2 regions of the Exiguobacterium sp. SH1S21 genome follow, and region 2 is predicted to be linked to the other one. Evidence: predicted binding sites of a transcription regulator. Region 2 holds the regulator's gene; the other holds the start of a gene.
What was found. Region 2 encodes LexA, which represses DNA repair genes until DNA is damaged. Its sites were predicted from a motif close to CGAACATATGTTCG; they were not measured.
Positions count from the first base shown of each region.

Region 1: the regulator LexA is predicted to act here: its motif matches at 2,612-2,625, upstream of EVJ24_RS11540 (Y-family DNA polymerase).

Region 1 is NZ_SJUY01000008.1:73,644-79,422, reverse strand. It holds gene EVJ24_RS11550 (SLAP domain-containing protein) at 1-25, opposite strand, end outside; gene secA2 (accessory Sec system translocase SecA2) at 27-2,390, opposite strand; gene EVJ24_RS11540 (Y-family DNA polymerase) at 2,644-3,939, shown strand; gene EVJ24_RS11535 (YolD-like family protein) at 3,936-4,265, shown strand; gene EVJ24_RS11530 (SulP family inorganic anion transporter) at 4,262-5,779, opposite strand, start outside.
Region 2 is NZ_SJUY01000002.1:55,797-61,575, reverse strand. It holds gene EVJ24_RS03755 (methionine gamma-lyase family protein) at 1-482, shown strand, start outside; gene EVJ24_RS03750 (MerR family transcriptional regulator) at 576-980, shown strand; gene glnA (type I glutamate--ammonia ligase) at 1,026-2,366, shown strand; gene EVJ24_RS03740 (metal-binding protein) at 2,468-2,908, opposite strand; gene lexA (transcriptional repressor LexA) at 2,908-3,528, opposite strand; gene EVJ24_RS03730 (hypothetical protein) at 3,729-3,965, shown strand; gene EVJ24_RS03725 (YneB family resolvase-like protein) at 4,039-4,683, shown strand; gene EVJ24_RS03720 (DUF896 domain-containing protein) at 4,744-4,977, shown strand; gene tkt (transketolase) at 5,177-5,779, shown strand, end outside.

The DNA of each region.
Region 1 (5,779 bases), on a different contig from region 2:
GTTTACGTTTACGAAATCCTAACATATTACTCCTCCTCCGATTGCGTGACGAAATAGCGGTCGAGCTGACATACTTCCGTCGTCACTTCACGGGCAATATTGACATACGTCTGTTCGAAGATCTCAAATCCTTCTTTACCGAACTGACGACTCGGGTCTTCCTGCCCATAACTGCGGAGTCCGATGCCTTCTTTTAATCCGCTCATCGTCGTGAGGTGGTCCGTCCATTTCCCGTCCAACGCCCGTAACAGTGATTCTTTGACGAACGTGACGACTTCCTCGGCTTGAAGACGAGCCTCGGCCGTCTCGACAAGATCGTCAATCCACGGCGCAAGCTCTGCCTTCAATTCCAACGAATCGGCGATCTCATCTGACCAGACCGGCTCGCGCGTCGTCAAGTAGACAAGGTCTGTCTTTAACTCGTCGAGCGGCCATTCTTCTGGGACGAGTTCGTCCGAGACGTGCATGTCGATACTGTTCGCTAAAGCGAGACGCATCATACCGAGCACGTTGTTCGTGATCGCCGCAGCGTCGGCGTTGACCGCCTGATCGCGGATCGTGTAGATGATTTTCCGTTGTTCGTTCAAGACGTCGTCGAGCTTAAACAAGTAGTCCCGAATCGAGACGCCGAGTCCTTCGATCGTCGTCTGCGCGTACTCGATGACGTCAGCCGCGTCTTTCGATAACACTTCGCCATGCTCGTTCGGCTTCAGTTTCTTCTCGATGCGCTCAAGTTTTTGGATTGCGTACCGTTTGACGATCTCATCTTCGAGCGAGACGAAGAACTGCGTCGCGCCGGGATCGCCTTGACGTCCTGAACGGCCACGGAGCTGGTTGTCGACACGTTGCGACTCATGGCGTTCCGTCCCGATGACGAACAAGCCCCCCGCTTCTTTCGATTTCGCGTCAAGCATGATATCGGTCCCGCGACCGGCCATGTTCGTCGCGATCGTCACTTTGCCGAAGCGTCCGGCGTCGGCGATGATGCCCGCTTCTTGCGTGACCGTCTTCGCGTTCAACACCTCGTGCTCGATCCGCTTGTTCGACAAGTGTTTACTGATGGCCTCGGACTGGGCGATCGACGTCGTGCCGATCAACACCGGGCGTCCCGTCTCATGCAGTTCGACGACTTTGTCGGTCACGGCCGCATATTTTTGGTCGACCGTCATAAAGATGCGGTCCGGGTGGTCTTCGCGCAACCGCGGCCGGTTCGTCGGCACTTGGACGACGTCCATGTTGTACGTCTTCAAAAACTCTTGGCGAGACGTCTGGGCCGTCCCGGTCATACCGCCGATGAGCGGATACATCCGGAAATAATGCTGAATCGTAATCTCGGCCGTCGTCTTGTTCTCCTCGGTGATCGTGACGCCTTCTTTCGCCTCGAGCGCCTGATGGAGCCCTTCCGACAGACTGCGCCCTTCCATGATCCGTCCCGTGAACAAGTCGATGAGCTCGATCTTGTCTTCTTTGACGATATAGTCGACGTCGAGTTCGAACAAGACGTTCGCCCGGAGCGCTTGGACGAGGTAGTGATAGAGCACTTGATGCTCGGCGCTGAACAAGTTGTCGACCGCGAACATGTCTTCGATTTTCAAGATTCCGGAGTCAGTGAGCGCCGTCGATTTCGATTCGAGGTCGACTTCGTAGTCCGCCTCGTCGAGCTCGGTGACGACACGTTGCGCCAACTCCTTCAAGCGGATGTGCGAGCGGTCTTTTTGCGCGATGATGAGCGGCGTCTTCGCCTCGTCGATCAAGATGCTGTCGACTTCGTCGATGATGGCGAAGTGGAACGGGCGCTGGACGCGCTCTTCCGGTGACCCGACCAAGTGATCGCGCAAGTAGTCGAACCCGAACTCGGTCCCGACGCCGTATGTAATGTCGGCCTGGTACGCAGCGTGCTTGTCGCTCTGTTCCATCTCAGGAACGTTCAACCCGACCGAGAGACCAAGGAAATCGTGGATCTGCCCGATTTGGTTCGCGTCACGCGTCGCGAGATATTCGTTGACGGTGATGACGTGGACGCCTTTGCCTTCGAGTGCTATGACGTAACTCGGGAGCGCGGCGACGAGCGTTTTCCCTTCCCCGGTCGGCATCTCGGAAATGTTCCCTTCGAGGAGGGCGAACCCGCCGATGAGCTGGACGTCATAGTGACGCATGCCCAAGACACGCACCGCCGCCTCACGGACGAGGGCGAACGCTTCCTCGGCGATGTCATCGACTTTGGCGCCGTCGGCGATTTTTGCTTTCAATGTTTCGGTATATGTGCGCATCTCATCGTCAGAGAGCGCCTGCATCGTTGTCTCTAATTGATTGATCCGGTCGACGCGGCGTTGATAGCCTTTCAAGCGTCGGCTCTGGTCGTTCGTCAATTGCTTTACAAACTGAATCACGTTGTAGCCTCCATTTAGTTCACAGTCATTGTCAAATCCATACCCGTCTATTATAGCGAAAATCTACTCGTTTCGGAGACTTTTTTACGAAATCTTCCTAAAAGATGGTTTTTAAATTGTGAAATTCCTATAAAATTTGGGTAAATTTCAAAATACATTCACAAGTTTATTTTCATTTTGCTATTTGAGACGGTTTGAGACCGTGATACGATAAGAAAAACAGAACGTTTGTTCGTTAAAAGGGGATAGAATCATGCGCCGGCGAATCTTCTGTGTCGATAGCGTCTCATTTTATGCCAGCTGCGAGTGTGCAGCCCGTCACTTGAACCCGTACAAGACGAAGCTCGTCGTCTTGTCGAACTTACAGGACAGCGGCGCCCTCGTCCTCGCCGCGACCCCGCCGCTGAAACGACTCGGCATCAAGACTGGCTCCCGGCGCTTTCACATCGACCGTCTGCCGTGGCATGAACGACGGCATGTCCTCTACGCCGAGGCCCGGATGAGCCATTACTTGAACGTATCGGTGCAAATCGTCCACATCCTGCACCAGTTCGCACCGCCTGAGGCGATCCGCGTCTACTCGGTCGATGAAACGCTCGTCGACTTGACGGGGACGGAGCGCTTGTTCGGGAACGATGACCACGTCGCCCGCCTCATTCGCTCGACTGTCTTCCGCTACACCGGCGTCCCGGTCACGATTGGGATCGGACCGAACAACGTCCTCGCCAAACTCGTCCTCGACTTGCATGGCAAAAAGACCGGTGTCGCCAGTTGTGCCCTCCACGACGTCGAACGATTGATCCATCCGGCGCCGATCGAGAAGATGTGGGGCGTCGGGGCGAAGATGGCGGTCCATCTCCATCGGCTCGGCATCGACACGATCGGCGACCTGGCCCGTTATCCGCTCGACGTGTTGCACGATAAGTTCGGTGTCATCGGCGCCGAGCTGTGGCATCACGCCTGGGGCATCGACGAGTCGCCGACGATCTTGCCGGCGAGTTCGCTGTTCGGGGCGAAACGCCAACGGCCCCGGACGATTGGCCACGGCATCACGCTCATGAAAGACTATACGACGGAAAGTTCGATCCGACTCGTCTTGCAGGCAATCGCCGTCGAGGTCGGGATGCGGACGCGGCAGTCGGGACTCGTCGGCGGCAGCATCCATCTCGGTGTCCGCTACACTCGGACGAGCGAGCGGCGCGGCTTCAGCAAACAAAAAAAGCTCGCCCGCTTCACGGCGGACGAGCGTGAGTTTTTACCAATGTTGTTCCAGCTGTTTCTCGAGGCGTGGGACGAGACGGAGGCGGTCCGTTACGTCTCGGTCGCACTCGGCAAGCTCGAGCCGCGGAGCGATCACGTCCAGCTGTCGTTGTTCGAGGACGAGTGGGCCCGGGCGCGCCGGTTCGACTTCCTCGACCTCGTCGATCAATTGAACGTCCGGTTCGGCCGCGGCACGATCCGTCCGGCCTCGAGTCTACTGAAAGACAGCCCGCTCCGTACGCGGCAACGCCTGATCGGCGGACATAAACAAGGAGGTGAACCGTCATGAGCCAAACCCGCTACAAAGACCGCGGTGAATTGAAATGGATCCCGTTCCTCATGCCCGAGCACGTGGCACTCCTGAAGAAATATTACGCCCACGTCCAAAAGATTGAATTACCCGATATCGATGAGCAATTGCTCTACATGTGGCAGACCGAGCTCGAACGCGCCATCCGGGAAGGTGATCAAGTCGAGCTGACGTTGTTTGAGGATGGCATTGCCCGCTCCGTACGTGGTTACGTCCATGCCATTTATTACGCCGAACGCGAAGTCGAGCTGTTCGATACGGACGTGCGCCGCATCCCGTTCAGTCACATCTTGTCGGTCCGTTAAGACGCGTCAATCGCGTCTTGCGTCGTCTCGAACGTCGCAATCCCGTCGAGGACGCCGTAGTGGTCGAGCGTCTGTCGCACGGGTTCTGACAGATGGGCGAAAACGACACGACGGTCGGCCGCTTTTAGTTCCCGGACGACGCGGCGAACTTCTTCGACCGCCGTCACATCGATGACCGGGCAGCGGTGGAAGTTGAAGATGAACACGTCGGGCTCGTTATGGATCTGTTGCAGGACGTGCTCGAACATCTCGATCGCCCCGAAGAAGAGCGGCCCTTCGACGCTGAAGACGACTTGGCCGTCGCGCGTCACGTAACGTTCCGTCTGTTCGCGGACGTCGATCGTATCGGCCATCCGTTTCGCGAACAAGGCGAGCGCACAGATGACCCCGACCTCGACGGCAACGACGAGGTCGACGAAGACGGTCAGGCCGAGCGTGACGAGCAAGACGAGTGACTCGGCGGAGCGATGTTTGAGCATCTCGAAGACGTGGTGCCGCTCCGACATGTTCCAAGCGACGCGCATCAAGATCGGCGCGAGTGCGGCGAGCGGGACATAGCTCGCGAGTGGTGCCAAGACGAGCACGGCGAGGAGCACCGTCAACCCGTGGATGACACCGGAGCGGCGGCTGACGGCCCCTGCTTGGATGTTCGTCGCCGTCCGGGCGATCGCACCCGTCGCCGGGATGCCGCCGAAGAACGGGACGACGACGTTGGCGAGCCCTTGCCCGAACAGTTCCTTGTCCGGGTTCATCTTCGTGCCGGCCATGCCGTCCGCGACCGCACCTGACAATAGCGACTCGAGCGCCCCGAGGAAGGCGATGGCGAACGCCGATGGGAGCAGTGTCGCGATCAAGTCGAGGTCGATCGTGAGCCAGTTGAAGTCAGGCAGTCCGCTCGGGATACCTCCGTAGGCGCTGCCGATCGTCGCGACTTCGCCAGGGATGACGAGACTGACGAATGTCGGCACGAGCATCGCCATCAAGAGGAGCGGTAACTTGACGGGCAGTTTCGGGACGAGCCAGAGCGTCAAGAAGCCGATGGCGGCGATGCCGATCGGCCAGAGACTCGCCTCCGGCAGTGACGTGACGAGCTGTAGGACGTTCTCATGGAAGTGCGGCGCCTTCTCGAACGTGATGCCGAACAGTTCATCGAGCTGGTCGACGAAGATGACGACGGCGATACCCGCTGTAAAGCCGATCGTGACGGCGCGCGGCATGAAGCGGATGAGCCGGCCGACGCGGAGCACGCTCATAAGGAACAGCAAAATCCCGGCGAGAAACGTCGTCACGAGCAACCCTTCGTAGCCATGCACCAGCATGACCCCTGAGACGATCGGGATGAAGGCGCCGGTCGGTCCAGCGATTTGGAACGTCGAGCCGCCGAACAGGCTGACGAGGATGCCGGCGATGATGGCGGTATAGAGTCCATACACCGGTCCGACGCCCGAGGCGATCGCGAACGCCATCGCGAGCGGAACGGCGACGACCCCGACGGTGATCCCGGCCGAGATGTC
Region 2 (5,779 bases):
CGCTCTATTCGCTGCAGGAGATGTATCAAGGCTTTTATATGGCGCCGCACACGGTCGCCCAAGCGTTGAAAGGGGCCCATTTGACGGCGAGCCTGCTCGGCCTGCTCGGCTTCGAGACCGATCCGCATTATACGTCACGGCGGACCGATTTGATTCAATCGGTCACGTTCCGCGACCGCGACAAGATGATCGCGTTCTGTCAGAGCATTCAGATGGCGTCCCCGGTCAACGCCCACGCACTGCCGGTACCGGCCTATATGCCAGGATATGAGGATGACGTCATCATGGCGGCCGGGACGTTCATCCAAGGCTCGTCGATCGAACTATCAGCGGACGGACCACTCCGGGCGCCGTACACGGCATACGTCCAAGGTGGCTTGACCTATGCACACGTGAAAGTCGCGTTAATGCTCGCCTTGAGCCAATTGCGGACGAAAGGGCTCGTCACATTTGACCGTGAAAATTCAACTCAAACGTTGTAACCGAAATGTCATGTTAACTTTCTTAACATCTATTGACAGGAAAGTTGTCATGTATTATTCTCACATTGTGAGACAGAAAAGGAGGGGTAAGGGATGGCCGATCAATTTCGTCGCTCCAACCCGTTGTTTCCGATTGGGATCGTCCAAGATCTGACGCAACTGACAGGCAGGCAGATTCGATATTACGAAGAACAGGGTCTGGTTTCGCCTAGTCGGACGGAATCGAAACGACGACTTTATTCCTTTAATGATGTCGAACGTTTACTCGCAATCAAAGATTTCATTGACCAAGGCTTCAACTTGGCGGCGATTCGCCATATGCTCGACAACGACGGTGCCAAAGAGACAGAACAATCTGCTTCTGCGGCTCCGCCAAGCGAACCGCCAAAGATTTCCGAGAAAGAGTTACATCAATTATTGAAAACACAGCTTCAAGAAGCTGGTCGTTTCAATAAAACGTCGCTCATCCAAGGAGAGTTGTCACGTTTTTATCGATGACGCCAGTACACAAACCATTACACAATGTGAGAGGGGACTTTTATCATGGCCAGAAAAACGTTCACAAAAGAAGACATCAAACGGATCGCACAAGAAGAGGACGTACGCTTTATTCGTCTTCAATTCACGGATATCCTCGGTACGATTAAAAACGTCGAGGTGCCAATCAGCCAATTGGACAAAGCACTTGATAACAAGATGATGTTCGATGGCTCTTCAATCGAAGGGTTCGTACGCATCGAGGAATCAGACATGTACCTCTATCCAGACCTTAACACGTGGGTTGTCTTCCCGTGGACAGACGGCAGCGGTAAAGTCGCTCGCTTAATTTGTGATATTTATAATCCGGACGGCACACCGTTCAGCGGTGACCCGCGCGGTATTTTGAAACGCAACCTCGAGCATATGCAAAAGCTCGGCTTCACAGCGTTCAACGTCGGACCAGAGCCAGAGTTCTTCCTTTTCAAGAAAGACTTGAACGGACAGCCGACACTCGAATTGAACGACCAAGGCGGTTACTTCGACTTGGCACCTGTCGATTCAGGCGAGAACTGCCGTAAAGAAATCGTTATCGAGCTCGAAAACATGGGCTTCGAGATCGAAGCGTCACACCACGAAGTCGCACCAGGACAGCATGAAATCGACTTCAAATACGCGGATGCGGTAACGACTGCCGACAACATCCAAACGTTCAAACTCGTCGTCAAGACGATCGCGGCGAAGTATGGCCTTCACGCGACGTTCATGCCGAAACCACTCTTCGGTGTCAACGGTTCAGGGATGCATGCGAACATGTCACTCTTTAAAGGCGACACGAACGTGTTCTACGACCCGAACGGTGACATGGAGCTCTCGGATACGGCACGCGCCTTCACAGCTGGTATCCTCGAGCATGCACGTGCGTTCACGGCGATCTGTAACCCGACGGTCAACTCGTACAAGCGTCTCGTGCCTGGATACGAAGCACCATGCTACGTCGCATGGAGCGCCCGTAACCGTTCACCGCTCGTCCGTGTACCGGCTGCCCGCGGCCTCTCGACACGTATCGAAGTACGTTCGGTTGACCCGGCGGCGAACCCGTACCTCGCGCTCTCGGCCCTCTTGGCTTCTGGTCTTGACGGCATCGAGAAAGACTTGAAAGCGCCGAAACCGATCGACAGCAACATCTACGTGATGGACAAGCCAGAGCGTGTTGCGAACGGCATTGACGATCTTCCGGCGACACTCTTCGACGCGCTCGAAGTACTCCGCGCCGACAAAATCGTCATGGATTCGCTCGGTGACCACATCGGCGAACACTTCCTCGAGTTGAAAGAGATCGAGTGGGATATGTTCCGCACGCAAGTAACAGAGTGGGAACGCGATCAGTACATGACTCTCTACTAAGTCGAATGGATTCAAAAAACGCTCGATCCAGTTTCTTGGATCGGGCGTTTTTTAGTCAAAACAAGCGACCACTCGCAATTGAGTGGTCGCTTGTTTTGAGATTAGAACGCACGTTTGAAAAATGTGGACGCATAGTCGAGCGCCGTATGGAGCGTCGTCGCGAACACGAGACCGAGGAAGAACGGGATGCCGTTCAAGTCGAGCCACGTCTTCACAGCCGCTTCATACGGGGTGAACGTAAGGACGAGTGCGAGCGGGAAGCCGAGGTAGATGACACGAATGAGATCGCTCAACACCGGCAAGTGCGACAGCGGAGACCGGTGCGGCATCAGCTTCACGTAAGGGAGCCAAAAGCCACGCAGCGGTCCCCACCGATAGTATGCATCCGATTTCAAATCGAGGTCCGGGGAGAGCCAGAACGTCCCGATAAGCGCACCGAGGAAAAGGGTAGTCGGGATATCGACATCAATAAAAGGCGTGGCAATCGCTAAAGCACCGATTGCCACGAGGTTCGTACGCGTATGTGTCTTGCCGCTAGCCATTAATGGATCGTCCGGTATACACCGATGACCTTCCCTAAAATGGATACGTTATCGAAATACATCGCCTCAAGTTCATCGTTCTCCGGCTGGAGTCGGACTTTCGACGCTTCTTTGTAGATCCGTTTGACGGTCGCCTCACCCTCGTCCGTCATCGCGACGACAATCTCTCCATTGTCTGCCGTGTTCTGTTGTCTCACGAGTACGCGGTCTCCGTCGAGGATTCCGGCGTTGATCATCGAATCGCCAGAGACGGAGAGCATATACACGTTATCCGAACCGACGATATGGGCCGGGAGCGGGAAGTGTTCTTCCACGTTCTCGATCGCCGTGATCGGTGTTCCGGCCGTAACTTTCCCGATGACCGGGACGTACATGACCGTCTCACGCTCCTCGATTGACGGGGCGTCCTCGCTCAACACTTCGAGCGCACGCGGTTTTGTCTTATCGCGCCGAATCAATCCACGTTTTTCAAGACGGTCCAAGTGACCGTGCACAGTCGAGCTCGATGCGAGACCGACGGCTTCACCAATTTCTCGGACTGACGGCGGATAACCTTTCGTCCGAACTTCAGCTTTTATAAAATCAAGAATCTGTTGCTGTCTTGCTGACATTTTTTTCAATGGATTTCACCTCGTTTATGTCGAATAACCTGCGAACGCATCCTATTCTTTATGGATTTATTTTAACACAAGAACATATGAGCGTACAAACATTCGTTCGTTTTTTCTTGACCGAACAGAAGTTCTTGTTTTATGATGAGAACAGATAAACGAACAGACGTTCCTAAGAACGCATATTCTCGTATTTGGAGGCGGTTCAAATGAAAGATACAGTCAACGGATTCATATTGGTCGGAATGGTAGTGCTCGGTATGTTCGCCTTTTACTTAGTCGGCGAGTTTCGCCAAGGCGAAGTTGTCGAGCCGACAGTGATGACGGTCGAAAGAAGTATCGAACAAGAAGTTGCGTTCAACGAAGCGGAAACGCTCGAAGCCCAGCTGTTAGCGGAACGTGCGGAAAAAGAAGAACGGAAAACGACGTGGTTCGCCGCTGAATGATCGATTTGGATTGCGAACACCCGCTCATCCTGTGTATCGTAAAAGGATGACTGGAAAGAAAGGGAGTGACGAGATGCGAGTCGTCATTTATTGTCGCGTATCGACGAACAAGTCAACTCAGGAAACCTCGCTCACGAGGCAAGAAGCGGAATTGTTACAGATGGCCAAACGTCTCGATGCGGAAGTGATCGATGTGATCACCGAACAAGAGAGCGGCTTCGAGGTCAATCGGACGGGTCTGCTTGATCTGTTAGAGCATGTGTCGGCGTCAAAGCTCGATGCCGTGCTCGTGAGCGATGACAGTCGCCTCGGCCGGGGGAATGCAAAAATCGCCATCTTGCATACGCTCATGAAGCATAACGTCCGGCTGTTGACGATGCAGTCGTCCGACGAATACGTCGTCTCGGACGCCGAGAAGATGGTGCTTGAGATTGTCAGCGTCGTCGAGGAGTATCAACGGAAGATTCATAACGCCAAGATATCGCGCGGCATGCGCCGGGCGGTCGCGAACGGCTTCAACCCGCAACGCAACATTCAGCACCATGACCAAGGTGGGAGGAGCCGGATCGAAGTGCCGATCGAGGAGATCGTCCAACTTCGGGAGCGGGGGCTCACCTTCGCCGAAATCGCGGCCACGCTCCGTGGATTCGGCTACGAAGTCTCGAAAGCGACTGTGAACCGTCGCTATTTGGAACATGTGGCAGTGCCAGAAACTTGATTCCTGCGCCCTGATTTTGTACAGTAGAACTACAAATTCAGTAGAGAGGGGGCGAATCTCATGTTAGCACCCGAACAATTGGAGCGGATTAACTTCCTCGCCAACAAGGCAAAAACAGACGGCTTGTCACAACAAGAGATGGACGAGCAACAAGCGTTGCGTCAACAATATTTAAAAGCGTTCCGTCAATCGTTCAAATCCCAGATGATGGGCATGAAAGTCGTCGATCCGGAAGGCAACGACGTGACACCAGAAAAACTAAAAGACGAACAGAACCGACACCGTTCTGAATGAACTCGAATGCACATCCTATTTCGTATAGGATGTGCATGTTTGTTATACACGAAGCTCGATAAGGTTCGACCATTCCCTCGAAAACAGACGTATGGAAGTAAACGATTCCAATCAATGTGACATACTATTTAATTAGTTGTGACACACGATTGAGTGTGCTAAAATATGACGGGTAGAAACTTTCTTTACAACAGAGAGGATGAAATTAGTGGAAACAACTACTAAAGAATTATTAGCGATTAACTCGATTCGGACGCTCTCGATTGATGCTGTCCAACAAGCGAACTCAGGTCACCCAGGTATGCCGATGGGTGCGGCCCCGATGGCGTTCACGCTTTGGACAGACAAAATGCGTCACAACCCGAAAAACCCGAACTGGTTCAACCGCGATCGGTTCGTCCTTTCAGCGGGACACGGTTCGATGCTATTGTACTCGCTGCTTCACTTGTCTGGTTATGACCTTTCAATCGACGACCTCAAGTCGTTCCGTCAAAAAGACTCGAAGACGCCAGGACACCCTGAGTATCGTCACACGGCTGGTGTAGACGCGACGACGGGACCACTCGGCCAAGGGATTGCGATGGCTGTAGGTATGGCGATGGCTGAAAAACATTTGGAAGCAACATACAACCGCGATGAATTCAACGTGGTCGATCACTATACGTTCGGGATCTGTGGAGACGGTGACTTGATGGAAGGTGTGTCGGCCGAGGCTGCCTCACTCGCCGGTCACTTGAAACTCGGGAAACTCGTCGTCTTGTATGATTCAAACGACATCTCACTTGATGGCGACCTTCATAAG